4 regions of the Acetobacterium sp. MES1 genome follow, and region 3 is predicted to be linked to each of the others. Evidence: riboswitches for the same ligand, from Rfam matches in the RefSeq annotation. Region 3 holds a riboswitch; each other region holds the start of a gene.
The links. Region 3 has a riboswitch for cobalamin ahead of BI182_RS01785 (hypothetical protein). Riboswitches for the same ligand answer to the same signal wherever they lie in the genome.

Region 1: linked by a shared signal. The riboswitch ahead of BI182_RS07065 (ECF transporter S component) and the one ahead of BI182_RS01785 (hypothetical protein) in region 3 are both predicted to bind cobalamin.
Region 2: linked by a shared signal. The riboswitch ahead of BI182_RS03500 (energy-coupling factor ABC transporter permease) and the one ahead of BI182_RS01785 (hypothetical protein) in region 3 are both predicted to bind cobalamin.
Region 4: linked by a shared signal. The riboswitch ahead of nikA (nickel ABC transporter substrate-binding protein) and the one ahead of BI182_RS01785 (hypothetical protein) in region 3 are both predicted to bind cobalamin.

What each region holds. Positions count from the first base shown of each region.
Region 1 covers NZ_MJUY01000017.1:33,124-41,296, reverse strand. Annotated here, with positions in the region: gene BI182_RS07090 (CCA tRNA nucleotidyltransferase) at 1-540, opposite strand, end outside; gene BI182_RS07085 (HDIG domain-containing metalloprotein) at 530-1,108, opposite strand; gene BI182_RS07080 (aminotransferase class IV) at 1,359-2,168, opposite strand; gene pabB (aminodeoxychorismate synthase component I) at 2,170-3,540, opposite strand; gene BI182_RS07070 (anthranilate synthase component II) at 3,534-4,121, opposite strand; cobalamin riboswitch at 4,376-4,544, shown strand; gene BI182_RS07065 (ECF transporter S component) at 4,660-5,193, shown strand; gene BI182_RS07060 (hypothetical protein) at 5,291-6,022, shown strand; gene BI182_RS07055 (FUSC family protein) at 6,137-6,748, opposite strand; gene BI182_RS07050 (prephenate dehydrogenase) at 6,924-7,817, opposite strand; gene aroF (3-deoxy-7-phosphoheptulonate synthase) at 7,817-8,173, opposite strand, start outside.
Region 2 covers NZ_MJUY01000011.1:39,887-48,059, reverse strand. Annotated here, with positions in the region: gene hemA (glutamyl-tRNA reductase) at 1-116, opposite strand, end outside; gene BI182_RS03515 (energy-coupling factor ABC transporter ATP-binding protein) at 91-933, opposite strand; gene cbiQ (cobalt ECF transporter T component CbiQ) at 926-1,627, opposite strand; gene BI182_RS03505 (energy-coupling factor ABC transporter substrate-binding protein) at 1,663-1,962, opposite strand; gene BI182_RS03500 (energy-coupling factor ABC transporter permease) at 1,940-2,686, opposite strand; cobalamin riboswitch at 2,871-3,048, opposite strand; gene BI182_RS03495 (putative bifunctional diguanylate cyclase/phosphodiesterase) at 3,247-5,283, shown strand; gene BI182_RS03490 (FtsX-like permease family protein) at 5,485-7,470, opposite strand; gene BI182_RS03485 (ABC transporter ATP-binding protein) at 7,463-8,173, opposite strand, start outside.
Region 3 covers NZ_MJUY01000006.1:73,747-81,919, reverse strand. Annotated here, with positions in the region: gene modD (ModD protein) at 1-368, opposite strand, end outside; gene BI182_RS01810 (heavy-metal-associated domain-containing protein) at 384-602, opposite strand; gene BI182_RS01805 (ATP-binding cassette domain-containing protein) at 599-1,336, opposite strand; gene BI182_RS01800 (ABC transporter permease) at 1,330-2,154, opposite strand; gene BI182_RS01795 (substrate-binding domain-containing protein) at 2,164-2,955, opposite strand; gene BI182_RS01790 (TOBE domain-containing protein) at 3,149-3,358, shown strand; cobalamin riboswitch at 3,527-3,701, shown strand; gene BI182_RS01785 (hypothetical protein) at 3,877-4,524, shown strand; gene BI182_RS01780 (EutP/PduV family microcompartment system protein) at 4,537-4,998, shown strand; gene BI182_RS01775 (energy-coupling factor ABC transporter substrate-binding protein) at 5,252-5,584, opposite strand; gene BI182_RS01770 (energy-coupling factor ABC transporter permease) at 5,584-6,348, opposite strand; gene BI182_RS01765 (IS110 family RNA-guided transposase) at 6,645-7,916, shown strand; gene BI182_RS01760 (energy-coupling factor ABC transporter ATP-binding protein) at 8,127-8,173, opposite strand, start outside.
Region 4 covers NZ_MJUY01000021.1:32,826-40,998, forward strand. Annotated here, with positions in the region: gene opp1C (nickel/cobalt ABC transporter permease) at 1-236, opposite strand, end outside; gene opp1B (nickel/cobalt ABC transporter permease) at 238-1,164, opposite strand; gene nikA (nickel ABC transporter substrate-binding protein) at 1,205-2,800, opposite strand; cobalamin riboswitch at 3,013-3,204, opposite strand; gene BI182_RS07805 (metal-sensing transcriptional repressor) at 3,394-3,729, opposite strand; gene BI182_RS07810 (ABC transporter ATP-binding protein) at 3,820-4,572, opposite strand; gene BI182_RS07815 (ABC transporter ATP-binding protein) at 4,579-5,361, opposite strand; gene nikC (nickel transporter permease) at 5,388-7,820, opposite strand; gene nikB (nickel ABC transporter permease) at 7,820-8,173, opposite strand, start outside.

The DNA.
Region 1 (8,173 bases), on a different contig from region 3:
GCCGGTTTCCGTTTCCAGGGTAAAGCCCAGAACTGCGGCAAAACGCAGGCCCCGCAGAATCCGCAGGGCGTCTTCGGCCATTCTCTTGTGCGGATCGCCAACACAGCGGATCATTTTATTCTTAATATCCTGACTGCCCGCAAACAGATCGATCAAACCTTTTTTAGGATGATAGGCCATCGCATTGATGGTAAAATCCCGCCGGGCCAGGTCATCGGCCAGATTTCGGGTAAATGCTACCGTATCCGGACGGCGATTATCCGAATAATCACCTTCAGTCCGATGGGTGGTTATTTCAATCGCCATCCCTTCAATCATGACGGTTACGGTACCGTGGCGGATGCCGGTTTCAACGACCCGATGGTCAGAAAAACAGGCGATAATTTCATCTGGGGTGGCGTCGGTGGTCATATCAAAGTCCGTCGGCGGGGTGCCCAGCAGAAAATCCCGGACACAGCCGCCCACCAGATATCCACAGAATCCACAGCTTTCCAGTTGTTTAAAGGCCTTTTCTACCGCAACCGGGAGATTAAGCTTCATTACTTCCCAGGCCGATCTCATCGGCCACGGCCCGCATACCCAGAATCGTTTCCTGCATCAGCTCGTCCAGCGAATAACCGGCCATTTCGGCGCCTTTGGTAACCACCTCACGATTAACCCCGGCGGCAAAACTGGCAGTTTTAAATTTCTTTTTCACCGATTTCAGTTCCAGATCATTAACGCTTTTGGATGGCCGCATATAGGCACAGGCAGTAATCAGTCCGGCCAGCTCATCGGTTGCATAGAGAATTTTTTCCATCTGGTGGGTGGGCTCAACGTCAGCGCAAAGACCAAAGCCATGGCTGACCACACTATTGATAAAAGCGCGCTCGTAATCGTTGGCTTCCAGAATTTCGACCACCTTAACACAGTGCTGATCGGGGTACTTTTCATAATCCAGATCATGCAGCAGTCCAACAATGCCCCAGTAGTCCGGATCTTCCCCTTCCAGCCGGGCAAAATGTTCCATCACCCCTGAAACTGCCAGGCCATGATTAACCAGTGATTCACTTTCATTGTATTCTTTTAATAATGCCAGTGCTTTTTCACGATCCAATTGTGTACTCATTTTATCACCTCATGCTTCTTAAAATTAATTGGCCGCTTGCCATTTTGCAATGCCAAAACAACCATTGCCTTGGTTTTACTATTTACTTCGCTTATTAAAGGTATTTTAACACAGTTTTCGTCCAATCGACAAAAGCTGGCACAAATTATTAGGCTTTTTTCATCAGCAAAAAGCCCTGCCACGAATTTTTCTCTCCATGGCAAGGCTGGTGTTTAATTTTGTTAATTAATCATTCAAACTCTACAACTTCTCAACACTGCCCCCAGGCTTGTTGAAATAACCCATCGATCCGGGCCGTCAGAGTTTCCGGGCCAACCCCGTAACATCGTTTATCGAGCTGCTTCACCGGCATGATTTCCATCAGCGAATTGGTGATAAAAACTTCATCCGCTGCCAGCAAGCAATCCCTGCTGTAATACCCTTCGGCAATCGGGATCTGGTTGGTATTTAGCAACTCGATCACCCGGTTTCTGACAATCCCGGCCAGCAGTCCGCAATCTCTTGCCGGGGTGTAGACGGTTCCGTTTTTAATTAAAAAGATATTGGTCATACAGCCCTCAGCCAGATAGCCCTGGGTGTTATAAAAAACCGCTTCGCTAAAGCCCAGGGCTTTGGCTTCATTTAAAATCAGCAGATTCTCCAGATAATTGTTGGACTTAATGCTCACCAGCCGGGATTTTTCATTGCGGATGGTATCAGCGGTGCAAATTTTTACACCCTGCTCAAACATCCGACGGTCATAATGGTTTTCCCGGGCCGTGATCAGCAGGTTATCCGCTTTTACGCCCTTACTGAGAGTAACCCTTAGGCCACCCCGAATCATCGCATTTTTGTCAATAATCTGCTGACACTCGCTTCGGATCTGATCAGGATTAATGGTCAACTTCAGGCCCAACACCAGGGCACTCTGTTTGAACCGTTCCATGTGATCCTCAAAGAAAACCAGCCTGCCCTGGGCTACGTTGATGGTTTCAAACACCCCATAGCCATAAAGAAAGCCCTGATCCAGCGGCATCTGCGGTTTTTTTGAAATTTCCCCGTTATAACTGACGTAGTCCATTTTAATACCGTTTCAATGCATCCATCAGGGCACGACCCTTATCGAAGGTTTCCTGATACTCGGACTCGTTGTCGGAATCCCAGACGATTCCGCCGCCGACCTGAAAATAGCCTTTGCCATCCTTACAGACAATCGTGCGGATGACGATGTTCAGATCCAGATCACCGTTAAAACCAATATAGCCAATCGAACCGGTATAAATGTTTCGCTGGGTCGGCTCCAATTCATCAATAATCTCCATCGCCCGAATCTTTGGTGCCCCGGTAATTGAACCACCAGGGAAGGTCGCCTTGACACAGTCAATGGCATCCAATTCGTCCTTCAGTTCGGCCGTCACTGTGGAGACCAGGTGAAAAACGGTCTGATATTCTTCCAGCTTAAACAATTCCGGTACCTTGACGGTGCCGGTTTTGGCAATTTTACCGAGATCATTCCGTTCCAGATCGACAATCATCAATAGCTCGGCTTTGTCCTTTTCACTGTTGACCAGGGTCTCACGATTGGCCGCATCTTCTTCCGGGGTTTTGCCCCGGGGCATGGTGCCCTTGATCGGTCGGGTTTCAATGTTTTTTCCCTGAACCAGAATAAAACGCTCCGGCGAACTGGAGACAATCTGACCGACCCCAAAATCAATATAGCTGGCAAAGGGAGCCGGGTTGATTTTTCTAAGTTCACTGTATAATTCCAATGGGCTTAACTGTAAATCAGCATTAAAGCGCTGAGTCAGATTGGTCTGGTAAATATCTCCAGCTAAAATATATTCATGCACCGCATCCAGGGCTTTTAGATATTCCGGTTTGGTAAAATTACCCCGGAATTCCAGATTTTCATTGATTTTAAAGTCCGAACGAATGGCGACCTTGGGATCACCGGCAAATCGAGCGGCTAAGCGGCTGACAATATCGGCTTCGTTTTCTTCAATCCCCAGAGCCGCCGCATAGGTTTTTTCTTCTTTATGATCGATAATCACAATGCCATCGTAAAAGCCCATAAAACAATCCGGGACATTAACATCATCCACTGCCGTCCGGGGGAAGGCTTCCAGATGATGACAAAGATCATAGCCAAAATACCCGCCCGCCCCGCCAATAAACGGAAACGGCGATGAATAATCCATTTTATACTGTTTTAATAGTTTTTGCAGTTCATCAAAAGGATCGCCAGTAACCGTTTTCGTCTCCGTCTTGGTTTTAATGGTGATGTCATTATCCTTGCTGGTAAAGACCAGCAGCGGATCCCCGCCGATAAATGAATAACGTCCCAAGCTGTCCGGGTCTCTCCCGCTGTCGAGGAAGAAACTGTAGGGCTCATCCTTAAATAAAAGATAGCTTTCAAAACTTGTTAGGTCGGTTTTTATTTCTTGTATTAGCATCGCACACCATTTTCTTTTGTCGCTTGAAAAAAGTTATCCAGTAATTCCATGCCCATTTCGGTGAGAATCGCTTCAGGATGAAACTGCACCCCTTCGATATGATAATCCTTATGGCGCATCCCCATAATCTCATTTTGATCGGTTCTGGCGGTAATCTCAAAAAAATCGGGAATATCCCGGTTTTCCACCACCAGAGAATGGTAGCGCGTCACCTTCAGGGGATTATTAAGACCGTCAAAGACTCCGACATTGTCATGGGCAATGGCATGAACCTTGCCATGCACTGGCTCCAGCGCTTTGGTAATCGTACAGCCAAAGGCCTGACCAATGATCTGATGTCCCAGACAAATTCCCAGAATCGGGATTTGTCCCTTAAAACGGTGAACCACATCCAGACAGATGCCGGATTCGTTGGGCGTACATGGCCCCGGTGATAAAACAATCATCGACGGTGCCATCGCAGCAATCTCGTCGAGAGTGATCTTATCATTTCTTTTTACGATCACCGTTTCATTGAGTCCCTCCAGATACTGGACTAAATTATAGGTGAAAGAATCATAGTTGTCGATCATTAGAATCAATTTTTATACCTCATAGTATTAATCATTTTGAGCTGTATTGTATCATACTCCAAGGGTTTTAGACAATGAATTATAGCTGGAATATTTGGCGATAATTTTCGGTTGGTCCGGTTTTTTCGGGTTTGATTTACACCAGAATTTACCCCCAATCCTGGAATTCTTCATTCCCGCTTTGCTTTTTTGCTTGTATTGATTATTAGTCCCGGTCAATTTTAATTTGACAAGCCAATCCCGGATATGCTATTATGCTTCCATGTAAATAAAGCTTTTTTGGTGCCTTGTAAAAGGAGAATAGGGAAACAGGTTAAAATCCTGTAGGGACCCACCACTGTATCGTTGGAGCACTTGTCATCACCACCTCACGGGAAGGGACAAGATGCGATGAAACGGACTCAGGAGACCTGCCAAAAATGATTCCATTTGGACGACGGTAAAGTTCACATCTGTATTGGATGTGGGCTTTTTTGTTTGGCACCGGAATCGGTTCGTCTTTTCTTTGGCCATCAAATGCTTTATAATAAAAATCAAGGAGTTCGTTATGAAAATCAACACCCGACAATTAGTTTTTATGGCACTTTTAATTGCCCTTTCTTTTGTAGGCGCCCAGTTAAAAGTTTTTGGCACCATTGCCTTTGATTCACTACCGGCTTTTTTAGGCACCCTGCTGATGGGCCCTGTGGCGGGCGCAATTATTGCGATTATTGGTCATCTTTTAACCGCCCTTACCTCGGGATTCCCGATGACCCTACCGGTTCACCTGGCCATTGGCCTGGGAATGGGGTTAATCATGGTAGCCACCTGGTATACTTATGTTTTTGTTAAAAAGGCCAGTAGCGAAATTGTCGCTCTGATTGTCAGCGTTATCGTTGCCGCCGTCTGTAACGGCCCGATCCTTTTGTTACTGTGTTCGCCGCTACTGATTCCAATGTTAACCTGGCCTGGAGTTATCGCAATGATGTTTCCCCTGGCGCTGGTCGGCGGCATCAACGCTCTGATTGCCGCTCTGATCTTTAAAGCCTTACCACTGTCAGTTAAAAATCAGGTCGCTTCGGTAACCTCAACCCAGGTTTAACTGGCTAGTGTTTACCCTACTGCCGCTATTACCAAATGACTCACCAAGCCCAGGACACTTTCACTATTAGCAAACCAATCCCCCAAAGGAGGATCTGATGAAAACTTATCAATATCGTGACCTGTCGGTCCTTGAGCTTCCCGATACCCTCCTGGTCACGGCCTGTGACAGCAGTGGTGGTGTCGGAGAGAAGCCCGGGGACGAATTGTGTGTTCCTACAAAATATATTTCGATTTTTGCCGCCCGGGTCTGTCTTTTTGAGCTGCTATCCTGCGGCACCGAGATTATCAGTCTTTCCAACACCATCGTCGGTGAAATGGAGCCCACTGGCGCTGCCCTGATCCAGGGAATTAAGGAAGAACTGGCGCGGGCTGGCATCGGGGAACTACCCATTAACGGTTCAACTGAAGAAAATTTCAAAACCTGTATGACCGGCTTTGGCATTTTTGTTGTGGGCATCGCCAAGCGATTACGAATCACCCCCTCTGCACCCGGGGATTTAGTGATCTGCATTGGCAAACCCAAATTCGGGGCCGCTCTTGTTCTCGAAGGTGATCCGGAAATCGCCGATTATCAGGATCTTAAAACCTTAACCGAAAATCCCGCTGTTAATGAGATTGTCCCCTGCGGCTCCAAGGGAATTTTATACGAAGCCACCAATCTTGCCGCCATTCATCAGTACCAATTTGAAGCGATGCCCAATAATCTGAATGTAGTGGATTCTGCCGGTCCGGCCACCACCGTAATTGCCAGTATCAAACCTTTTGCCTTACCCGAACTGGCGGCGGTCTTCAACGCAAAACTGACGGTAATCGGTCATCTTAAATAATTTTTTTTACTAAAAAAAGACCACCTGGTATTCGGGTGGTCTCTTTTTTAAGGGGAGGGGTAATTATATTTTAGTTTGTCCAGACGTCACAAAAATCCAGAATAAACGTAAAACCTATGGTTTGAATAGCATATACAAAAAACTTGATACTTTAAACTTCTGATGGTCATTACCCGGTTTTTCTGCCTCGGTGACCAGCTCTTTTTCTGTTTCTGATCCCTCATCAGCTGACTTTTCGTCGCATTCCGGAACCTTGATAAAACGATTGATTAAAAACGCCACAATGATCCCAAATGCTGTTTCCAGCAGCCTTAACATTGCCAGCATGTAGCTGCCAGCGTCCTGGGGATAGGTGGTCATGACACTGAGAAACATCACACAGGTAATAACAATGGCACCTGCTTTATGAAAATTATTACATAGATAGATCAGTAACATAATACCCAGCGGAATAATAGCCACATAGGCAAATTCATAAGGAATTAAGTTAGCGGCAAAAATGCCCAGCAGTCCCGCTGCTCCACCAAAGATGGTTCCCAATATCCGATTCCAACCAGTTTCGATGGAATTTTCAATGCTCGGCCCCATGGTAAGCACCGCTGCAATTGCAGCAAACAGTGGATTAAACTCCGGTCCCATTATTGCAAATACCACCACACAGATGAATACTGCCAGCACCGTTTTTATGTTTCTCATACCAAGGGATGGCAGATGACATAATTTCATGATCTTTTTGCTCCAATTATTTATTTAACTTTTACCCTCTTCGTTTTGTTCCCACTAAAAATTATGATTTCAAATGTTTCTTTACCTAGAGTATACTCCCATATTCAATTAAGTCAATAGCGTAATCATTTTCAGGCTGATGTAATAGTTTTCACAGCGCATCTCTTAAGCAAACTCACAGATTTTTTAAGCTTTTCGCCGCCCGAATCTCCCCCATGGCAATGCGTTTTTCCCGAACTGATTGAAGTCGATCAATCAATTCTTCCTTTTCATCCAAACGGATCATGTCTTTCATGGCAGCCAGGCTGGTCTCAAATTTCTCAATCTGATCAAGCAAATTTTTACGGTTGCACATAAACAATTCCGTCCACATGGGGGCATTGATCATGGCAATCCGGGTCAGATCACCAAAGCTGCCGCCCTCAAAATCAGTAATCGACAGATCATCCTCACAATCAACCAGGGCCGCCGCAATCACATGGCAAAGCTGGGAGGTGAAGGCTATTTTCTGGTCGTGAATTTCGGTGGTGGTTTCAACAATATGATTAAAACCCAGATCCGTAACAATGTCCCGGATCAACCCAATATTCTCCGGCTGATTGGAGGGTAAGGGGGTCAAAATATAATTCCGGTTCTTAAAGATCCGATCATCGGCCCCGCCGAAGCCTTCTTTTTCACTGCCCGCCATCGGGTGTCCGGGAATATAATCGATATCTTTGCGCAACAGATTGCCGAGGTTTTTAAAGACCACTTCTTTGACCCCGATAATATCCGTGACAATCGCCCCCGGCTTGAAGTCTTCCATGTACAGGGCTAAAAAAGCCAGGGTGTCCATTGGGGTCAGGCAGATAAACACCAGATCGCATTGGGGCAGCATTTTTTGAAGCCCCGCTGAGTCCCAGACCCCTTGATCAATCACGCCCTGATCCAAGGCCTTTTTAATCACCGACGGGTTTAAATCATAAGCCCAGATTTCTCGGGGCCCCTGCTTCCTGAGTCCCATGGCCAAAGCCCCACCCATCAGACCCAGGCCGATAAAGCCAACGATGGAATCTTCACGTTTTTTCATTACATCACCTTGTTCTCAAATTCGGCGTATTTTTTGACCGTGATCATAATTTTATGGAATTGTTCCGGGGTAATCGACTGTTCGCCGTCACACAGGGCTTCTTCCGGATTGTTATGAACCTCAATCATCACCCCATCGGCACCGGCAGCGATGGCGGCCTTGGTCAATGCTTCAACCGTCCAGGACAGCCCGGTGGCATGACTGGGGTCAATAATAATCGGTAAGTGACTCTTTTGCTTGAGCACCGGAATACAGCTGATGTCCAGGGTATTTCGGGTGGCGGTTTCAAAGGTGCGAATGCCCCGTTCACAGAGAATGACCTTATCATTGCCCTCCTTCATGATGTATTCAGCCGA
Region 2 (8,173 bases), on a different contig from region 3:
GGCTCACCTAAAAGGGTCCGGATCGCTTCATTCAGGGTGCGATGGAGAAAAGCCCCTTTCTCCCGAATTTCTAAAGGTGTATCCTTATGATTAATGCCCGCTACTACCAGTTTCATCCGTTTGAACCTCCTTTTTCTGATTCCTGATCGCTTCTTCCAGAGCGGCAATACTGCGAAACCCTTTAATCCCCAGACACTGTTCCAGGCGAGTCATCGTCGCCTGTTCCAGACTGGCCGTTTCCAGGGCTTCGGTGTTTTTAAAAACGTCGGTGGTTTCACCTTCGACCAGTACCCCGCCATGATGGAGCACATAAGTATAATCACAAAATTCATAAATAAAATCCATATCATGGCTGGATAAAATAATCTTGATGCCTTTGGCCAAAGCGCCTTCAATAATCGCTTTAACCCCGGCCTTGCTTTTGGGATCCAGCCCCAGGGTCGGTTCATCCATCAGGATGATCTCCGGCTCGACGGCTAACACCCCGGCCATGGCCACCCGTTTCTTTTGTCCATAACTCAGATAGTGAACCGGTCGGTCAGCCAACTGCGTGATACCAGTCGCTTCCATGGCCGCCTGCACCCGCTGATCGATTTGCTCCGCTGCCATGCCCATGTTTCGCAGGGCAAAGGCCACATCGTCATAAATGCCGGAATAAAAGACCTGCTTATCCGATTCCTGGATGACCAGCCCAATCGATTTGCGAAATTCATAAAGTTTTTTTTTCTGATAGGATAAAGGTTGATCCTTAAAAAAAACGGTTCCCCCGGTCGGCTTGAGTAGCCCAATCAAGGCCGACATCAGGGTCGATTTGCCGGCCCCGTTTTCGCCGATCAGGGCGATGCAATTGCCCCGGCTGCCGTCAATCGACACCCCCTTGAGAGCGATGGTGCCATCTGGATATTGATAGGTTAAATTTTCTGTTTTAATCATTTTTAAGACCTTTCCGATAGCTTACATGAAAGTCTCCCTGGTATTGCTTCAGCTCCAGGGTTTTTGTCATTTCCTCGTAGCTCTGGATGGCCATGAGAAATAAATTGCTTAACATCATTGCGATGGATTGGAGTGCAACTCTTACATTACGGTAGCCAAACCGCAGTTCCTGCGCAGTTGCCATCAGTTTTATTTTGTCCCAGTAATCAAAGATGAAGCGGTAGGTTAAAATAAATATTTCTAAAAACGTATTACTGATGTGAGCTTTTTTCATGACTCCGGCGATCTGCATTACCGGGGTGGTGTAAATTAAAAAAAGCATACAGGAAACACCAGCCATAGCTCGGCAAAAAACCAGACTGGCCAGCACCAGATTGGTGGTGGTGATGCCGATGGTGAACTGGGAAAAGTTAACGGCCCATAAATAATCGCCGCCACCTTTTGAGATCGTAAACAATAACGCCAGGGCTCCGGGAATAACAAAGAGCGAATCAAAAATCAAGGTATGTAGATAAATCCGTACCGGAATTTTTGCCCACAGCAGGGTACAACCCACCATAACACCAAAAACCCCTGCCATATACAGGGGTTGATTGATAAAAAAGACTGACAGGAGCATGACCAATGAAACCACTACTTTGACAGTAGGATTGGCATTACTGAGTTTATTGGTATGGGCAAAACGATCAATCATGTCCGTCTCCTTCTAAAGATGCTGTTAATATTTGGCTAAGCTGATTTATCAGCCTTTTCATTTTTTTTCGATTTTTTATAAAGATAGAAAAAGCAGATTCCCAGTCCGCCGACGCCTAGCAGCTGTTGGAAATGAAATAGGTTTTCTTCCAGATCGCCGGGATCAAACAAACTTTCAAACCAGGGCACATAATTTTCATCGATTGTGGTGATAGCTGTTCCGGCGGCATCATCGGCTCCCGAAAATTCAGCGTCCGGCAAAGCAATCTGAGGGATAACAATCAGGGCGCCAATCAGCAAAACCAGAATAACTTTAGTTATCAGTGAGAGTTTCATTGGAAATAATCCCCTTTTCTTTATATTGGTAAATAGCATTAACTACCAGGACGGTTAAAATACCTTCGATAATGGCCAGCGGTATCTGGGTAATCGCAAAGATACTTAAAAACTTAACCATTGAAGCGGCAATCCCGCCAACCGGATCCGGGAAAGCCAGGCCCAACTGGATGGAAGTGGTTACATAGGTTGCCAGATCGGCTAAACACGCCGCCAGAAAAACGGTTAAGGCCTTCGGCACGTTGAGTTTTGACAAACCTTTGTAAATCCCATAAGCCACAAAAGATCCCACAATTGCCATTGAAAAGGCATTGGCGCCCAGGGTTGTCAGTCCGCCATGAGCCAACAGCAGCGCCTGAAACAATAGCGCAATGGTACCAACCACTACAGTGGCAAAGGGACCCAGTACAATGGCACCCAAACCAATCCCGGTCATATGTGAAGAGCTGCCAGTTACCGAAGGAAGTTTAAACGCTGATAAAGCAAAGGTGAACGCCGTGGCAATGGCTAACAGCACTTTTTGTTCGGGTTTATCTTTAAATATTTTTCCCACCTGATATAATCCAAATGCGATAAACGGTAGGGAACATATCCACCAGAAGACTGCCCAGCCAATCGGCAGAAACCCTTCCATGATATGCATGGCGTTGACTGGCTGTGATGCCAGAACGACCATAAAAAACACAATACCGGCAACGGTCATGGTTCTTTTTGCTTTTTTCATCTTAACGATCAACCTCCATATTTTTATAACCTCTTGAAAAAACCTTTCCGAAAAAAAAACCTTTTACCCACATTACGATGGGAAAAAAGGTTTCATCATTATACGTATTCATCAATTCGATAACTAAACGCCAAAGAACCAACTTTTGTTAATGTTACTAACTTCCCTTTTCCCTGGAAGGACACTTTAGTACATCATTTTAGTAGGTTTCCTGACTTATAGCGTTTATTCCCCTTGCCTTCCCAGACAATACGTGCCCAGTGACATATTAAGGAGACATAACTAATTACAGTGACCGGATCGTTCTGGATTCTAACCAGATTCCCTCAATGAAATTTTCATCCTAAATGATTTTTTACATTTCTTATTTAATTGTGTTTATATTATAACATGGATATGACAAAAGTACAGGTTTTTTTAGATGCCTTAAGGCTAAAAAACGGCTTTCCTGAAATCACTGCAGATAATTTTTTAGTTAGCGTTCTATCACTCGCAATCAGATCCCAAAAATGATACAATAGAGCAGCATATTTGTAATTCTTTAATGGTAAAGAGGTGGTATGATGAACAACATTAAATTCAAGCGAACCATACCGGTTGTGTTCGATTTATTAAATGCCGAAGATGATCCTGCCCAAATATTATATTATCAAAATCTAATCACCTGTATGTGGGCGTCGCCCCTTTTATTTTTGGGCGCCCTGGCCAATATCATTGTTGTGTACTTTTTTTGGGACGGCAATTTATTTGAGGTACTGTTAAACAGCGGGATATTTTTATTGCTGGGGCTAAGCTTTGAATTCATTTCCCGAAAAGAATTGGCCATCAATTTATTTGATCATCTCGTTTCACTCACCCAATCCATCACTCTGGCTTTTATCGTCGTCCAATACTACCAGATTATCGGTCCGGCAGTATGGTCTGTTTCGTTTGTGATGATTATCCTTTCACTGATGCGATTAAAAATAACGATGCTTTATTACATTGCCATAACCACCTTTGTCTGCGGCTTGTATGTCACCTTTTTGTTGCCAGTTGACGGATTTCTTTTTAGCCCGGTTTATTTTTTAATTCAAAATCTGCTGTTCTGCTTTATTTTCTGCCTGGCTTCAGCAACTTTTTATCTGAATTTGAATCGCTATGATAAAGCCGTGGTTCGTCTGAATGCGGTTACTTCGCAAAAAGAAAAAATTGCCCGGCTCTACAAAAAACTAATCCTTACCAAAAAGACACTGACCGTTCAGAATCAGGAACTTCAGGCCTTCAATGAAGAAATAAGGAAGAACGAAGAACGGCTCCATTTTCTGGCGTATTACGATGGTCTGACCGAGCTCCCTAATCGCAAAATGATTCTGGAACGCTTGCATCTGCTCGTTAATCTTTCCGAAAATGAAAAGGCATCCTTTTTTATTGTCTTTATCGATCTGGATAATTTTAAAAAAATCAATGATACCATGGGCCATCTCTATGGTGACGACTATTTAAGGTATACTGCCAAGCGTTTGAAGGAGCTCGTTCATGAAGATGATTTACTTGGCCGATTGGGCGGCGATGAATTTGCCCTGATCATTCAGCGGAATATCAAAGAAGATGCTGCTTACAACTACGTGGAAAGCCTGCGCAATGAACTATGTGATAAAATCAAAACCAGCTGCTCAGAATTTAAAGTCAGTGCCAGCTTCGGTATCTCGGTCTTCCCGCAGGATGGCAAGGATCCCATTGAGCTGCTTAACAGTGCCGATACCTCAATGTACAAGGCCAAAGAGCTGGGCCGCAATAACATTCAATTTTTCAGACCGGACATGAAAGAAGAAATTCTTAATAAGATTCAAATGGAATCCCTGCTCTTGAAAGCCTATGAGAATAAGGAATTTTTCATTGAGTATCAGCCTCAGTTTAATGCCGAGGATCATCGCATCCGCGGCTTTGAAGCCCTGATCCGCTGGGACTCCCCCCACTATGGCCGGGTTGCTCCGATGAACTTTATCCCCCTGGCTGAAGAAATGGGGCTGATCATCGGCATCGGCCACTGGGTGCTTCTGACCGCCTGTCATAAATTCAAGGAACTGGATATGCGTTTTGATCAGAATCTCTGCGTCTCGGTGAATGTCTCGGCGGTGCAAATGCGGGACAAAAACTTTGTCGACACGGTTAAAAACGTTCTTTCCGAAACCAGCATGGATCCCAGGCAGTTGGAACTGGAAATTACCGAATCCCTCTTTATCGATAACATCGAAGAAACCATTGACATGCTCAATGAAATCAAAGCGTTAAATGTCCGAATTTCCCTGGATGATTTTGGCACCGGGTTTTCGTCCCTGAGCTATCTAAGGCGGCTGCCGATTGACACCTTAAAAATTGACAAATCCTTTATTGATGATCTCTCCGATCAGGATTCCTCAATCCGCATTGTCGGCGATATCATTTCACTTGGTCATAACCTGGATGCCCACATTGTTGCCGAAGGTATTGAAAACAGCACCCAACTGGACTATTTAAAAGCCAACAACTGCGATTGCATTCAGGGCTTTATGTTTGGCAAACCCATGAGCGTTAAAGACATGGAAGCACTACTTCAAAAAAATCCCCTGAAATAGGAAACGCACAAACTACCGTACCGACCAATTGTTAATCTGTTGTTCGCTGCGGGATCGGACAGGCTCTGCCATGTCCGCCCCGATGCGTAGGGTCTGACCCCTAGGTCACAACATGATGTAACAATTGTCGGTACTAGGTTATCTTTTTTGATAGTCAAAAATCCCCTGAAATCGGGGATTTTTTAGTTGCCGCAGTTGTTCTTAATGAATCATCTTATAGTATGATCTGGCGGTGAGCAGATAGACGCCGGTATAAACCAGGGCATAAACGACAACACCAGCCAGAGTGCATAAAAAGATCAGCGTTACGTTGGTCAGCCGGAAGGCAGCCAGCATTTTGGTGATCACCGGGAAGGCAAAAGCCACATGAACAATGGCACCGGCCAGGGGCAAAAAGAACACCATCAGAATCTGCTTACGGATGGTTTTTTTAACCTCGGTTTTATCCATTCCCACCTTCTCCATGATCTCAAACCGTTCACTGTCTTCATAGCCTTCGGAAATCTGTTTGAAATAAATAATCAACACCGTGGCCATCATAAAGAGTGATCCTAAAAATACCCCCAGAAACAAAAATCCACCAAAAAAGAAATACAATTCCGTCAATGCTTCATACAGGTTTTGGATGTTGATATCCGGATTGCTCTGGGTTATCGCTGTCCGCAAATTAGCCGAAAAGGTGTTGAGGGTGTCCTCGTCCCCATCGAGATTAAACATCAGGGCATGAAGAGTGGTCTGGGGATCATCGTCATTCTTCATGGTCTGATAAACAGCTTCCATGACGGCATCATCTTTGACAATCAGGTAGTAGGTTTGGCCCATATCCTGGGTCTTTTTAAAGTCCATTGGAATGGCTTCCAGCTGTTCAGTAATCAGATACTGCGCATCGCCAAAAACAATGGTCGCTTGGCCATAATTGTCACCCACCGAAAAGATCAGCATTTCATTTTCAGCCAGACTTTTATTGCCACCGGTTAAGCGGTTATAGTCGTCCAGGGGAATCAGGGTTATGTTCGAGATCCTTTCATAATACCTGGCATCGGTGCTTTCATCCTCAACCATATCCTTCAGAAAATGACTACCTTCCTGAAAAGCTCGAAAACGAGCCAGATCAAAAGAAATTTCATCGCTACTCCTTATCTTCAGTTTCTCTTTTTCCGATTCAACAGTCGCTTTGACCTCAGCGAAATCGGTGTTGTCTACTTCTCCGATAATACTGACATCCATGGGATAAAAATCCCGCCGCATCCCTTCCTGGCCGACATACAGCGATACCGTTGTCGACAGGGTAACTAACACCATGGTGCTTAGAATACAGATATTGGCCAGCCCGACAGCGTTTTGTTTCATCCGGTAAATCATCCCCGATACTGAAATAAAATTGCGGGACTGATAATAAAATTTTTTGTTCCTTTTCAGTTGTTTTAGCAGGGTAATGCTTCCAGAAATAAATAGGGCATAGGTTCCGATGATTACAAATACTACCGCTACAAAGAAAAGCATCAGTGCCTCAAGTGGCGTTTTAACTGACAGGGCAATTCCATAGCCCGCCCCCAGCGAAATCAGCCCGATCACGGTAACGATCCAGGAAGATTTTGGTTCTTTCTCCCCATGTTGTCCGCCTTTTAGGAGATCGATGGGGTTTGAGAGTTTTACTTGTAAAAAATTCGTCAGGAGCGTCAAGCCAAAGATCACCAGAAACACCCCGGTAGTGATTAACAGCCCCCAATAATCAATATGAAAACTTAAGGGGCTCTTGAAATGAACGATATTCAAAAGCAGTAAAAACAGCAGTTTGCCAATCAGTATGCCGCCGATCAGTCCCAGGCTCAGGCTGATCACCGTCACAAAGACGGTTTCATAAAATAACACCCGGGCGATATGCTTTTTTTCCAGGCCCAGGATGCTGTATAACCCGAGTTCTTTTTTGCGCCGCTTGATCAAAAAACTATTGGTGTAGAAAAGAAAGATCACCGCAAAAATACCGATTACGATGATGCCCAGAAAAAGTATGATTTTTAAATTCGTAGATCCGGGCATTTGATCGAGGCCCTTATTACTGTGGATCGAAACCATGGTGTAAAAAGCAATGATTGATCCGATACAGGTTAGAATATAAGGAATGTAGGTATTTCCATTCTTCTTGAGGTTAACCAGTGCCAGCCGGGGATAAAAGAATTTATTCACAATCCTCACCTCCCGACGCCAGCACCGACAACGTATAGGAGATTTTCTGATACATATCATCGTTGCTCATCGAACCCCGATAGATCTGATTGTAAATTTCGCCATCTTTAATAAACAAAACCCGGTTGGCATGACTGGCAGCTGCCACCGAATGAGTAACCATCAGAATCGTCTGACCCAGTTCATTGATGGCTGAAAAAATCTTTAGCAGATTCATTGCCGCCTTGGAATCCAGGGCTCCGGTCGGCTCATCGGCCAGTACCAGCTTGGGCTGGGTAATCAACGCTCGGGCCACAGCCGCCCGCTGTTTTTGTCCCCCGGAAACCTCATAGGGAAATTTCGGCAAAATTTCTTCGATGTTTAATCGTTTGGCCAAGGGACCCAGTCGGCTGTTCATTTCCTGATAATTTTTTTGAGCCAGCACCAGCGGCAAAAAGATATTATCCTGAATCGAAAAGGTATCGAGCAGGTTAAAGTCCTGAAAAACAAAGCCCAGATTGTCCCGCCGAAAGGCTGAGATCTCACTGTCCTTGATGGTAACAATGTTCTTTCCATCAAGAAATACTTCGCCACTGGTAGGCTTATCCAACGAGGCCAGAATGTTGAGCAGGGTCGTTTTTCCCGAACCGGATTCCCCCATAATAGCCACGTACTCGCCCTGGTCCACCGAGAAGCTGACGTTGGATAATGCCTGAACCTGATT
Region 3 (8,173 bases):
TTCGGACTGACACTCTTGGCCATATCCACCATTTTTCGGGTTTTGGTGGCAATTCCCGAACAATTATCAAGAATATTCTGACCCACCTTCCAGGCTTTATGTAAATCTTCGGCCCGTCCCGTGCCGGTAATCAGTTCGTCACCGGCACTGACTTTCTGCCCTGAAGCCACCATCGATTCTGTTTTGATATGTAAGCGCTCAAAGACCGAACTGACTTCTTCGGTGCCACAGACAACCGCATCTTCCCGGGTAAAATAAGCAATTTTTCCCGGCTGTTCCCTGACCCCCAAAACCCAGCTGGTCAAATCAATATAGGGAACGTCCTCATTAATTAACTGGTCAATCTCGTTGATTGATATAAATGACATCTTTTTTCCTCCGTTTCAGGTGATTATTTTGAATGCTTTGCCTTCGATTGTTTCGATGCTATCTTTGATAGTATCGTTGATGATCCGCTGCTCGTCAAATAGAATTGTAACGGACTGGTAATCATCGCTGACCCCAACCTGACTAATACCATTTTTTTGTAGTAATACGTCCGTAATTTTCTTGACACATTTGGGGCACATAATCCCGTCTACCGCAAATATCTGTTCTTTCATGTTTGAACACTCCCTTCATAATTCCTGCCCAAAAACTGATTGATTTCTTCATCCTGACACCGCTCGAATAAGTCGGTACTTTTTCTGATAGCTTTTAATTCACCATTGACCATAATGCCGATTCGATCCGCCATGCGCTGAGCTTCATTGAAATCGTGAGTCACAAATAGAATCGTACACCCGAAAATGTCATGAATTTTATTAATCTGATCATACATGTTTTCTTTAGTTGCCGGATCCAGAGATGAAAAGGGTTCATCCATCAAAAGCAGCTGCGGGTTTAAAATCAAAGCCCGAGCCAGTGCTGTTCGCTGTCGTTCGCCGCCACTTAAGGTTCCGGGATACTGTTTAAGAATATGGCCGATTGATAATATTTCCGCCATTTTATCGACCCTTTCTTTTTGAACGCCTTTGTCCATCTTGCGGATTTTTAAGCCATAGGTAATATTATCAAAAACAGTCATATGGGGAAACAAACCAAAGTCCTGATAGACAAATCCGATATTTCGCTTTTCCAGCGGTACATCGATGACGGGGATCCCCTGAATCATTACTTTTCCGGAAAATTTCCGATAAAATCCTGCGACCGATTCAAGCAAAACGGTCTTGCCCGACCCGGTTCTGCCTAAAACCGCAAAGATCTCTTTCGCACCGATGTTTAAGTTGATCTGATTCAACTTGAATTTTCCCAATTGGACAGAATAATTGTTGATTTCAACCATTGTATTTACCATCTGTTCACATCCTTCATCCGGCTTTCTTGCTTATTTTTTCGACCGATCCAATTTGTCAGAAACAGAGACAACAGCGAAATGATCAGAATCACTGTCGCCGAAGCCATCGAGGCTCCAGTATCACCAGTCGCCAGATTCAAATATATCGATGTCGTCAATGTTTCGGTTTTCATCCGCGTCGCACCGACTAGCATCAGGGTCGCGCCAAACTCGCCTAAGGCTCTCGACCATGTCAGAATAATCGTTGAAAGAATACCATTTCGGGCGAGGGGCAGGGTAATGGTGATAAAGCGCTCCCACTTTGTCGCTCCCAGACTACCGGAGATAAATTCCAGCCGCTCATCAACTTCTTCAAATGCCGTGCGAATAAAGCGAATGGCAAACGGTAAATTGACAACTGTCTGGGCGATAATAATCCCATTTTTATCAAATACGACTTTAAACCCCAGTTCTTTTAAAGCTTTCCCAAAATCCGAGGAGAAAATAATCAATAAACTAAGCCCCAAAACGAGATAGGGCATCGACAGCGGCAGTTCAATTATTATTTGACATATTTTTTTAAACGGAAATACGGTTCGGGTCAATGCATAAGCGGTCGGTATCGCCAGCAACATACAAATAAGCGTCGCAATACTGGCGGTATATAAGCTTAGCCTGATGGAAAACCGTACTTCATCCGAATAAAACGCTGCCCCTAAATAGGGTATCCCTTTAAGTACAATTGCCAATATCAACGCCGTCGTAAAGATAATGACAATAAAGGTAATAATAATGGTTAGGATTTCAAAAAAATCAAAGGTCGATATTTTCCCTCTCATACCAACAGTTTAGTTGAGTACTTCGTAACCATTTTTTTCCCAAATCGTCTTAACCGGATCTGAATCCAGATAGGTCATAAACGCCGCCAGCGCTTCTGTATTGGCACTGCTGCTTAATTTGGCTGCCGGAACTGTTTTTACATAGGCATTGAGGTCTGGGGTATTGACAATTTCAGCATTGGCTGGCACATTTTCTTTCCAGACAATAATTGCATTGCATTCGTCCACCGACAGGGCATTGGCTATTTCCGGGGCGGTTGCGGCCCGGGCGACGACATTCACATTGTTTAAAATGCCCAGGTCGGTTAAGGCCTTATTGGCGATCTTACCAATCGGTGTCGCTTCACTATCCCCCAACACGACTTCGACCCCGGCCCCGGTTAAGTCGTTTAAGCCAGTGATGCCCAGCGGATTGCCGCTTTTTACCGCCAGCACCGGAATGTGTTTAACCAGATCGATGCTTTCGATTACCTTATCCTGAACCGGTTTGAGCTCATCAGCCGAGCCAGCAATAAACAAATCACCTTCGCCAGTTGTCTGAATCTGATTCTGGCTTTGAGCGGCATTGGCATAAACCACCTGGATGTCACAACCGGTTTCTGCTTTAAACTGATCGGCAATCTCACCAAAGGGTTTGGTCATCCCGGCTCCGCAGTATACAAACAGTGTTTGACCATCAAGACTTTTTGTCGTATCAACCTTTTCTTCGGCCTGACTTGAATTACTACCACAACCCGACACCAAACCGAGTAGTGTTCCCATTACCAATAAAATCGCTAACCATTTTCCGCTACGTTTCACTCAACTTCTCCTTTTGATTCACTTAGTATTGTTTTGTTTTGTTATGAATGTTATTATATTGTATACCCTTCTTTTATGTCAAGAGATCATTTCGGTTAAATGCGCTTCGCCGTTTAACACCGTTTTGTCTGGCTTAAAATGGGTAAAATTAAAAAGGTAGTAATGATTACCTTGTCAGAAAGGGGGTGTCAAGATGAAATTAAGTGCGAGAAACCAGTTAAAAGGAAAAATTGTTGCAATTGAAGATGGTGCGGTGAGCGGGATCGTGAAAATTGATATTGGAAATGGCAACATTATTTCAGCAACAATTTCCATGGCGGCAATCAAAGATCTTGGATTAGTCGTCGGCGGTGATGCAACTGCGGTCATCAAAGCAACATCTGTTATGGTTATGGTTGACTAGACGAATCTCAATTCAAAACACAGAAGCGGATAGCAATTCCGTTTCTGTGTTTTAGCGTAGCTGAGATCTCCGGCTTTGCAAATAGTATTTAAGTCAGTTATTGTCTCTAATCCAAGGACGTATTTTACCTTCATCTTGAAAAAAACAATAATAGACTTGATTAACACCCATTTTTAGTTTATTATTGGCATAGAAAAGCATTTACAAAAGGAACGCGGTGAAAATCTGCGACAGTTTCTTTGCTACTGTAAGGAGAATATGGACGTATTCAGTCATTGGGAAAACCGAGAAGGCTGGGTGCAGGGAGTCCCTCCAAGTCAGGATATTTTTGTAAACGCATCATCTGTTTGAAGCTTCAAAGAAGGCTGCAAAATGTGAGAAGAAAACGAAATGACGTTCTCCTTTAATTAATGACGTCACTGAAATAGTCCCGCATTTGTAAACCTTTTTTTGAAAAGGTTTTTTTATTTTTTTTTGCAGAAATAAAAAAACTGAACACTCAAGAAAAGAGGAAAAAAATGAAAGACGTTGTTATCAAAAAGATTCCCATTGGAACAGATATTGAAAAATTGCTGGGAAAGAAGCCCCTTGAGGCGGATTCCTCTGCCTATGAAGAGTACAGTCATGCTGCGAATATTTTAAGCCAACGGTTTAAACCCCGGGCCATTCTCAAAGAATGTTCGGTCAAAACAACCACCGGCAACACGATTCTGATCGGCGGCCACGTATATAAAAGTAAGATCCTGAAACATCTCTTGTCGGACAACCAAAAGGTGTTTTTGTACCTGTTGACCATCGGCGACATGCCAACCAACCTCAATCAGACCGAAAAATATCTGTTAAATTCGCTTAAACTTCCCGTTATGACTTCAGCAATGCGATATCTGAAAAATACGATCCAGCTGGAGCAAAGCTTTGATAAAATCGGGATGGTCAATCCCGGACTAATCCCGGACTGGTCGATTGAGGCCAATCAGATTATCTTCAATACCTTTGGTAACACCACCAAAAGCATCGGTATGGAAATAACCCCCTACAGCACCATGCGCCCGCTTTACAGTTCTTCCGGCATTCTTTTTGAAGATTTATTGGATTACTGCGAGTGTCAAACCTGCCCCATCGATGCCTGTATCGGCCGGGAAGCACGTTTTGTCCAATCAGCCTAACGGAGGATTTTTATGGCAAATAATAAAAACCGCATCGCTCTGATCGGTCGGATTGGCAGTGGCAAAACCACCTTATTCCAACGGCTGACCAATGAATTGATCACTTATGGCAAAACTCAGCAGGTCAGTTATTCTGACCATTTTATTGACACTCCCGGCGAATTTGTTGAACTACCCTGTTTTCGACCCCAGGCCATCAATGTGACCTGTGATGCCGGACTGATCGTCCTGATTAATTCCAGTACCGATCATCAAAACTCGGTTCCGCCCAATTTTGTCTGTACCTACAACATCCCGGTGATCGGGGTCATCACCAAGATCGACCACAGGCATAGCGATCTGAAACGCAGTCGTCGTTACCTGACTTATGCAGGTATCCATCCGGATAAGATTCATCCGGTCAGTGCCCTCACCGGTGAAGGGATCACTGAGCTTAAAGCGGTTATTCAGAAATATGTCACTTTTGAAATCTAAGTGAGAAAGCACACAATCACTTGAATGATAAAGCTACCCACTGATATTACCCCAGGCAGACAAAATCCCTATTTGACCAGCCAAATAGTATTTTCTGCCTGAACACAAACGATTCAAAGACACTGATTTCTTGATATCGTTTAAAAAAGCGCGTTAATTTCATTGTGAAAATAACGCGCTTTTTTATAGACGCACGCAAATAAAACCTAATTTAATTTTTCGTTTCTTAAAAGGATCTGCCGCTAAACTGAACCTATTTCGTTTTTTTCTTGCCGGTCTTGCCTTCTTCCTGCTTCTTGCGTTCAACAAAGCGACCCATCACAAAAGCAATAATACCGACACCGATACCGGTTTGGATGCAGAAAAACAAGCTTTCCACTTCGCCGGGGATTTCACCATTAATGGCCGTTTCAAAAATAGGGGTAAACCAGGGTTCATATTCGGTTCCGGTAATCTCTGAAACCACCCCACTACCGGCATCATCCGATCCGCCAAATTCCGCATCCTGCAGGATAAACAGGGGCACCAGAGCAATCAATACCACCAATACTAAAAGACCAATTACCGTTTTTCTTGTTGCTGTCATTATTTTACACCTCCGGTAAGATATCCCAAATCATTAAGTTCTGGTTGCGCATAGGTTTCCAGGCCGATAATGATGACCACGGTCAGAATCCCTTCAATAATCGCCAGTGGTAACTGAGTTGGTGCAAACACGGCCAGAAATTTTACCATTGAGGCCGCAACTCCGCCGCTTTCAGAGGGATAGGCCAAGGCCAACTGAAATGCCGTGACACAATAGGTAAATAAGTCGCCAATGGCGGCAGCCAGAAAAACTCCGACATGGCGATTGATCTTTATTTTTTTACAAAGAATGAAAATACCATAGGTTACAAATGGTCCGGCAATCGCCATTGAAAAGGTATTGGCTCCCAGCGTCGTCAAACCGCCATGGGCCAGTAAAATGGCCTGAAATAACAGAACAATGACGCCCAAAATACTGACTGCTGCCGGTCCAAATAAAATAGCACCCAGCCCGGTTCCGGTCATATGGGAACAACTGCCGGTGACTGATGGTATTTTTAACGATGATAACACAAAAACATAGGCGCCAGCCATAGCCAGCAAAGTAATGGTTTTAGGGTTTTCCTTGAGGGTTTTTTTGATTGACAGATAACCGGCAATTAAAAACGGAATACAGATTACCCCCCAGGCGATACTGAAACCGACAGGCAGATACCCTTCCATAATGTGCATGGCACTGGCCACCGGGGTAAACCCGAAAACCAGGGCAATGGCTGCCACCACTGCAACAAATCTTTTTTCTCTGGTGTTTAAACGTGTGTTCATAGTTTTATACATTCCTTTCGCTTCGCTCAAGGCACAAACATTTTCATGAAAATGTTGTACCCACTCCATTTTTTGTTTACAATTCTATTATGGAACAGCAATACACTACAGAACACGGAAGGAGGAGTGGCGAACTTAGTTTCGATCCCGTATAGTTATATGTGTCGTCATCCTTACAAGCACAAACAAGTGGGACATTGAGCCCGGACTCTTATCATTGGTAGTAAACCATGTTTATTAAGTCGCAGGATGACAGTCAATGTTGCTGTTCTTTTAATATTATGGTGGTGATATTTATGATGAGGATTGTTTACCCCATCTGCTGTGGACTTGATGTTCACAAAAATCTTATCGTTGCAACCATCGTAACAACCGGCAAAGACGGAATATCTGAGTATCAGCAAAAATCTTTTTCTACCATCAACTCGGATCTTCAAAAATTTCACGACTGGCTGATTGAAAATAACTGTAAACACGTTTGTATGGAATCCACTGGTAAATATTGGATTCCTGTTTTTAATTACCTTGAAAATGATATCGACGTTTCTCTTACTCACCCCAAATATGTAAAAGCTATCAAAGGCAAGAAAACGGATAAAAAGGATTCTAAATGGATTGCTGACCTTTATAAGTTTGATCTGGTCAGATGTTCTTTTATTCCCCCAAAGGATTTCCGTCAACTTCGTGAACTGGCTCGCTATCGTTTTAAGCTTGTCTGCATGAAATCTTCTGAAAAAAACCGGATTCAAAACTGCATGACCGTTTCAAACATCGCAATAGCCAGTATACTGTCTGACCCCTTTGGTAAAACAGCGACTGAACTCATGTCCTATTTGCTTCAAAATACAGCGGATACGATTGATGATAAAGCAGTTCGTAAACTGATCAAAAAAGGTGCCCGGGCAAAATCAGATGAAATATTCGAAGCTATCAAAGGTTATCACATTGGCTCGGATCAACATAAAAAACTTGACCTTGCCAGAGCTCATCTGAATTATCTTGATGATATGATTCGTCAAACCGAAATTGAACTTTATGTCCGGATCAAACCTTACTATGAATTTGTCGAACACATCGCTACTCTGCCTGGTATCACTCAATTAAGTGCCACAATCATTCTTGCAGAAATTGGGGTTGATATGAATGTCTTTGATGACGCAAAACAACTTTGTTCCTGGTCGGGACTTGCCCCTTCCAACAACGAATCTGCCGGCAAGAAAAAATCTGTTCGTATTGCCAAAGCTGGTGCTTATTTGAAACCCTTAATGGTTCAATGTGCTCTTGCTGCAATCAGGAGCAAAAAACAACCTTATTTTGCAATCAAATATGGTCGTATTAAAAAACGTCGTGGTCATAAAAAAGCCATTATTGCGATTGCACGCATGATGTTGATCTGCATCTATCATATGGTTATTAAAAAAGAATCTTTTAATCCCACTGATTATTCGGAATTGATGGATCCGCATTTCAATCAGCATAAAGTCATTCTGAATGATAAAAACGTCTTTGCTTACCTTGAATCTCAAGGCTACGATACTTCGTCATTGGTTAAATGCAACGATAACTGATGCTTAATTTAACACTTTAATTTTTTCAAGGGGCTACCCTTAGTTTAAGTCGCCCAAAAACCAACGTTATTTTTCACTCTTCCTCCTCTTGTTTTTATCTATTATTAAGGGTTTGCAAAACTCTTGCGCGCTCATATTAAGTTTTGCAAAACCGGCTTAATCAATTTCGCATTTTTGGTCTTGATTTGCCGGGACACCGGCGCCGATGCTTCAGGATAATGTGAATTGTTTTTCCAGCAGAACCTTTAATTCCTCGG
Region 4 (8,173 bases), on a different contig from region 3:
AGAATGGTGACCCGGCCACCATATAAAATCCGGGAAAAGACGTCCCGACCCAGTTGATCGGTTCCAAACCAATGAGCCAGCGACGGCCCCTGAAATTTATTGATAATGTTCTGGGCAGTCGGATCATAGGGCGCAACCAGGGGTGCCAGAACAGCTAGCAGAATCACCGTCCCCAGAAAAAAGCTGACAGACATTGCCAGGCTATCTTTACGGAAACGTTTAAAAAAACCGACCATCTCAGGCCTCCCTTCTGCGGGGATCAATCCAGACCGATCCCATATCGACCAGCAAATTACAAAAAACAAACAACACCGCCATAATCAGGACATAGGCTTGAATCATCGGAAAGTCCCGATTAAAAATAGCGGTCACACAAAGCCTACCGATACCCGGCCAGGCAAAAATATTTTCAATTACCACGGTTCCAGCAATCAACTTCGGAATTGACATCCCCAAAGCGGTTAGCGAAGTTTGCAGTGAGTTTTTAAAAACATGCCGGGTGATGGTCTTCTCTGATAGACCCCGAACCCGGCCATACAGCACATAATTTTCCCGCTTGTTCTGAATCATAGTGTTGCGGATCAGCCGGACATAGGTGGAAATATACCCCAGCGCCAGGGTTACTGCCGGTAAAATGACAGCACCGGGAGCCGTCATCCCGCTGGTTGGCAACCACTTGAGCTTAACGGCAAATAGCCACATCAGGAGTATCCCGGCCCAAAAACCGGGGATAGCGGTTCCCACAAAGACAATCCCCCGTAAGGCCTTATCTCTAAGGCTATCTTCCTTTACCGCACATAAAACCCCAACCCCCACTGAAACAACCACAATGATCAATAAGGATACCCCAGCCAGATAGAGCGTTGGCGGCAGAGCCTTGGCAATTTCCTGTGCTACCGGTTTATTATTGACATAACTGTGACCAAAATCACCCTGTAGGGCATTGCCCAGCCAGGTAGCGTAGCGGGTTAAGAAGGGATCATCGAGACCGAGTTGCTCCCGCATCTGGGCGACATTTTCAGCCGTTGGGGTGATCTCATTGACCCGGATTGCCACCTCAGCGGGATCACTGGGGCTTAAATTAATCAGTATAAAGGCAAAAAAGGAGATTCCGATCAAAATCGGAATCATCCACAGGAGCCTTTTGACGAAGTATTGCTTCATGGTCTTACTCCCTTTTTTTTTGGATAATCAAAATTGGTGGTCAATTGGAAAAGTACATTTTTTCGAAGGGGATTTCATATTGCGAATCGTTAAAGCTTACCCCTTCAAGTCCCTTGATTCCCACTGCCTTGGTTTTTGAATAGGAAATCGGGACATAGACATACTGATCATTAATATAAGTCAGTACCTCTTTATACATGTCGGCCCGCTTGCTATCGTCTGATTCGATCATAATCTTCGTGATGGTTTCATCCAGCCACTGCTTTTTTTCCAGACCAACCTGAGCCTGATAATCTCCATGAGCGGGAATTCGCCATGATGAAACATAGGATTGGGGATCATAAGGGGTTCCCCATGACAGCGAATACTGCAGATCAAAATCGCCGGTTTTCTGACGATCCAGGAAGGCCTGTTTTTCTTCCCCGAGAATATTCATCTTGATGCCTACGGCTGCCAGATCGGCCTGAATGGAGGTGGCAATGGTACCTTCCTGGGCGTTCTTGGAATTATAGGAAAGGGTAATCTCACATTTCTGACCATCCTTTTCCCGAATCCCATCACTTCCTGGTTTCCAACCGGCTTCATCGAGTAGTTGTTTGGCTTTATCCTGATTATAGGTGATGGTTTTAAAATCGATATCACAGTAGGGAACATCTTTAGACAGTAGCGTATCGGCCTGATCCTCCGAGTTATTTAAAATTCCCTGAATGATGTTTTCCTTGTTTACGGCATATTCAATGGCTTCTCGAACTTTAATATCTTTGGTAATCGGTGAATTACTATTGATAAGAATCGCTCGTGAAGCGACCGGCTCACTTATATAGGTTTTGTAGGCTCCTTCATCTTCCAACTTCTTATAGGAATCCAGATCAACCTGATCACCATCGGCTCCGAAAAGTAAATCGACCTCGCCGTTTTGCAACGCTAACAGAATCGTCTGGGAATCTGGCATGACCTTCCAGTTAATGGTTTTAATTTTAGTTTTGTCACCCCAGTAAGTTTCATTCTGCGTAAAGGTGGCATACTGATTGTCGACATGCTCCGATAAGACCCAGGGGCCGGTCCCGATATAGCCGCTAACCCCTTCTTTGGTGGTGCCATTGACAAAACAGTTGGGCGAAATAAAGCGGAAGGGTCGGGTCAGTCCCAACTCCACCAGGGTTGGATAGTAGGGATGCTTTAAGACCAGTTTGAAGGTGTGGTCATCGACCACCACATTTTCTTTAATCTCATTAACCATGTCCAGCCAGGAATGGCGTTCCGCATTACCAAGAATGGCATCCATGTTCAGCTTGACTGCGGCAGCATTAAACGGCGCACCATCGGTAAAGGTGACCCCTTTTCTTAAATGAAAGGTGTATTCCAGTCCATCTGCTGAAATTTCCCAGCTTTCAGCCAGAGCTGGCTTCACTTCTCCGCCTTCATTCTTGGTCAGGCCTTCAAACACCATGTTCTGGGCTGACATTTCACCCGAGTACAAATGCGGGTTGATATCCCGAATATCCTTGGTGCAGGCATAATTTAACGCTTCTTTAGTCGACACATCACTTTTAGCGGACGCTCCTGAGCAACCGGCAAACATTCCGGCACACAACACGGCAGTCATTACCACCGCTAAACCCTTTTTTAATTTCATTTTCTTTTTCTCCTCAAAAAATACTTATTTATTTGATTTGCTCGGCTTTTACCATTGCACATTCTGGTAAAGAAACCCCGCTCTATCACAATGTAAGACTTCACTGTGGCAATATTGATGCTTTTTTCCATAAAAAAACCTCACCATCTCCAAAAAGATAGTGAGGTCGCAAAAAGCCTGCAAAAAAAACACCTCCTCTATCGCACGTAGAGTCTGAGTAATTAAAGCAGGCAGGTCTTCTGGCTCAAGCGTCAACATTACCTCCTGCCTTCCCATTTCTGGTGGCATTCCTGGAGGAACTCTTCTTTTACAGCGGCGGGACCGCGGGGGACTTTCACCCCTCTTCCCTTTTCACCGGCCTGTAACCCTTCGTTACTGCCGGCACCTGTTTTATTAATATTTAATTCGTTGTCGGTGTTTTAAAAAACACTAAAAAACAGAAACAATGCCACAATCAGGTGTCTTTCATTGTTTCTGTTTGCCATTTTAACATGCTTAAACCACCTATGCAAGTCTCTTTTGTGGAAATGATATTCTGTTTTGGAATATCGTTCCATGCCAGTCGCGTTTTACCCGGTTTTTAGCCACAGCCATTATTTCATAAAGCGGTCAATTGCTTTTCTGAGTTCTTCCAAAGCCTTTTCGTCGTTATTTTCCACCGCATCAACGATACAATGCTCAATATGATCCTGTAAAATTATTTTACCGACGTTATTAATGGCTGACTTCACCGCCGACAACTGGATCAGCACCTCGGTACAGTCTCTTCCCGATTCGACCATTTTTTTCACCGATTCAAGATGACCCGCAGCCCGGGAAAGGCGATTCAACACGGATTTGGTTTGGGTATGTTCATGATGATGGTGATGATCTCCGCTGTGGCCCGCATCATGTCCAGCATCCTCCCATTCGCCCTGATGTTTATGCATCTCCGTTCACCTCATTTTCTATATCTGTTTAACCCATTATAACAGATATAGAAAAAGGACACCACCCAAGGGGAGATGCCCTTTCATATTTTACAGAATCGAATCGATCAGTTTTTTTGTATAGGCTTCCCGGGGATTGGCAATCACCTCATCCGGGGTACCGGCTTCCACCACCCGCCCCTGATGCATTACCAGCACCCGGTCGCAGCATTGCTGCACCAGGGCCAGATCATGACAGATCATCAGTTGCGACATCCCCTGATCTTTTCGCAATTGTGTTAGGAGTGCCATAATCTGAGACTGGACGGTTACATCCAGGGCGCTGGTCGCTTCATCACAGATGAGCAGTTGGGGTTGCCGGGCAAGTGCCCGGGCAATTGAGGCCCGCTGACACTCGCCACCGCTGACCTCACTGGGATAACGGCTAACAAATTCCGGGCCAAGGCCGCAGATTTCCAGATAGTCAATGGCTTTATTTTTAGCCTCCCGACGCCCCATACCCTGATTGATCAGCCCTTCCATGACACTTTCCCCCAGCCGAATCCGGGGATTAAAGGAATCCACCGGCATCTGAAAGACCATCTGAACCAGATGGTAAAGCCGTTTCAGTTCTTTTCCCTTAGGGTTTTTAAGTGTTTTGCCATCCAGAACAATCTCACCGCCATCCAACGATTCCAGTCCGGTGATCAGCTTGGCAACCGTGCTTTTACCGCTGCCGCTTTCGCCCACCAGGGCCAGACATTCGCCTTTTTCGACATGGAAGCTAATCTCATCAACCGCACAAATGGTGGTTTTTCCTTTGGTATAGGTTTTTTTTAAATTGTTGACTGCTAAAATCGTCATCACATTTCACCTTTTTATCCGGGGCATGGCCGCAATCAGCTGGCGGGTGTAATCCTGCTGAGGATGATCAATGACCTCCCGGGCTTTGCCATATTCAACCAGCTTACCCTTGCACATCACCGCCACGGTATCGGCCATAAATGACACCACCCCAATATTATGGGTCACCACCACAATTCCGGTTCCAAATGCTTCCCGCATCGCCATCAGTTCCCGGACCACCTGGGCCTGGACGGTGACGTCCAGCGCCGAGGTCGGCTCATCGGCAAAGAGCAGCTCCGGTTCCAGCAGCATTGCCATGACAATCCCGACCCGTTGATTCATCCCGCCGGATAATTCAAAGGGATAGCTCTTTAAAATCCGCTCAGTGTCATATAAATGAATCTTCTTAAACAGAGCTGTGGCTTTTTCCCGAACCAGCCGGCGGTCACTGATGCCATGCTGGGCCATGGTTTCATAAAGCTGCTCGCCAATGGTCCGGATTGGACACAGGGCACCGCCACAGTTCTGAAAAATCATCCCCATTTCTGGTCCCCGCAGCATCCGCAATGCTTCATCATCAAGATCAAGAACCGGCTTCCCCTTATATACGATCTCGCCCCGATTGACCAATCCATCCGGGCCCAGAAGACCCATGGCCGCCTTGATCAGGGTGCTTTTGCCACTGCCGGACTCGCCGACAATCCCGAGGATTTCACCCGGTTGCATGGTTAAGTTGATCCCCCGAACCATCGGCTCCCCATCATAGGATATTTCAACATTTTTAAATTCCAGTAATGGTTGTTGCATAAACCCTCTCTTCTGATCGGGACGACTTATTCGTTAATGTCCAGATCGGCTGTGATTTCATAATAGTCTGATGGGTGAGCGGTAAAGCCGGTTACCCCCTTTTTCATCACAAAAGACATTTTTAAATGAGAGGCGTAGATATAAGCATTGTCATCAAGAACTTGCTGGGCAATTGAAACCGCCAGCGTTGCCCGTTTTTCGGTGTCAAATTCGCTTCGCAGCTGCGCAACCAGGGCTTCCACCTTGTCGCTATGGTAATGTCCCCGGTTGTAGTCAGAATTATCAACCACATGGGTGGTGAAATAATACTGGGGATCTCCGGTGGGCGCAGTTACAAAGGCGTTGGCAAAAACATCATAATCGCCGGCTTTCAAAAAATCCTTGTAGGAATCGGTGGCGTTGACCTGTACATCAATCCCGGCTTGTTTATAGGTGGCCTGAACCGATTCGGCCAGTAGCGGCAACTCCTGACGGGAGGTGTAGGTCAGCCACTTGATCGATAATTTCTGGCCATTTTTTTCCCGTATCCCATCACCATCAGAATCAATCCAGCCTGCTGCTTCCAGCACTTTTTTGGCGCCGTCGATGTCATAACCGGTGTCCTTAACCACATCGCCGCCAAATGTAAAGTTAGCCGGGAAGGGACCGACTGCTGGCGTTCCATTGCCCTTTAACAGCACCGTGGTAAAACCGTCCTTATCCATGCTCATGGCCATGGCTTTACGAACGGCATCGTCTTTAATCACCGCTGAATCATAGTTTAGAGCAGCCTGGTAAACCCGGGAAGTGTTGGTGGAACTGATGGTAAAGTCATCATTATTTTGAAACAGTTCCAGACTGGCATAGGGCAGACCTTGGGCCGCATCAATTTCGCCACTTTGCAGAGCCATGGTTAAGGTATCGCCATCGACAATACTCTTGATATTTACCTTTCCAACCTTTGGCTTTCCACCCCAATAGTCATTGTTGGCTTCCAGATTGATTTCGGTCTCAGTGATATTTTTGGCCACATAAGGTCCTGTTCCAACGACGTTTTTATCCGCCGTTACCCCAGCCTCCATATCGATGATGCAGCCATAGGGGTCACAGAGGTAATTTACCAATGCCGGTACCTTATTATCTGATACGATCGTGATGCTTTGTCCGTCGGCGGTGATTGACTTAATCTGTAAATCTTTGGGGGCCCGATCATGAACGGCAATCAAGTTATCAAAGCAGGCTTTAACCGCTTCTCCGGTCATTTTCTTGCCATTGGAGAAGGTAACGTCATCCCGTAAATTGATTTTAACGGTATAGTCATCAATCTGTTCATAATCTTTGGCCAGCCAGGGCTCCAACTCCATCTTCTCATTAAACTTAAAGAGCGTTTCACCGACCCCATAACGCAGGGTTGACCAACCGATGTAGGATTCATGTGGATTCATTCCCACATTTGAATTACCGACACTATAGGCTACGGTTCCATAATTAAATACCTTTTCTTCCGCACTTTTGGTGCTGGTCGAACCGGCACAGCCAGTCAACATCCCGCCAACCAGTGTGGTGGTCAGCAGCACTGCCAGAATCTTACTTTTTACTTTCATTTCTACTCCTTTTTTTCTTTTAGTTTTGGGATCCAGAACATCTCTGACCGTATCCCCAAGTAAGTTAAATAACGTTACTGATATAAAAATAGCACAACCGGGTGCTAAAATTACCCATGGCGATGTCTGCAGCATACTGCGCCCTTCACTCATCATTGAACCCCACTCGGCAATTGGGGGCATTGCCCCTAAACCCAGAAAGGACAATCCCGCCAGTTCCATCATCATGGTGCCAATGTCAAGGGTGGCCGTTACCAGAATCGGGCCAATAATATTCGGTAAAATATGCTTAAAAATAATTTTGATCGAACCGGAACCACTCAGCCTGGCGGCGGCGATATAGGGCATGTTTTTAATCGCCAGCACCTGCCCTCGGGCCAACCGGGCAAATTTAGGCCAGGAAATACAGGCCAGCGCCACCACCGCATTGATCAGCCCACCACCTAAAATGCCAGCCACGGCTATCGCAAAGACCATTCCCGGAAACGCCAGAAAGACATCCGAAACCCGCATGATAAACGAGTCGATTTTACCCCCCTGATACCCACAGAACAATCCCACCAGGGTTCCAAATCCGGTGATGATCGCTACCAGCAGCAGTGCCGAGTAAATAGTGGTTTGTCCCCCCATTATCACCCGGGACAACATATCCCGGCCATAGCGATCCGTCCCCAGCGGATGCTCCGGACTGGGGGGCTGCAAGGCCTGCATCAGATCCTGAGCATAGGGATCATAGGAAACAATCTGGGGTGCCAGGGCTGCCACCAGCAATAAAATTATCACCAAGGTCAGAAAAAGATAGAATTTCGTCATCGTGTGATTTTTTTTTATTTTCCGGGTTCTGACCCGAATCGCTGTACGCTCTGTTACTTCCATCAGGCCTCCTGTTCCAATCGAATCCGGGGATCCAGATAATGATAAATGATATCGGTCACCAGATTAACGCCCACATAAATAATCGCCATCCAGATGACATAGGCCTGGATCATCGGGTAATCCCGCATCATAATCGAATCCACCGCCAGCTTCCCGACGCCATCCCACATAAAGATGGATTCAACAATTGCCGTACCACCCAGTAAGGAACCAATTGACAGCGCCAGCAGGGTGACAATGGTCAGCATCGCAGTTTTCAGTACACTGGCAAAAAGCACCACTGGCTCCCTGATCCCCCTGGCCCGGGCTCCGATGACATAGTCCTTATTGAGTTCTTCCAGTACCGTGGTGCG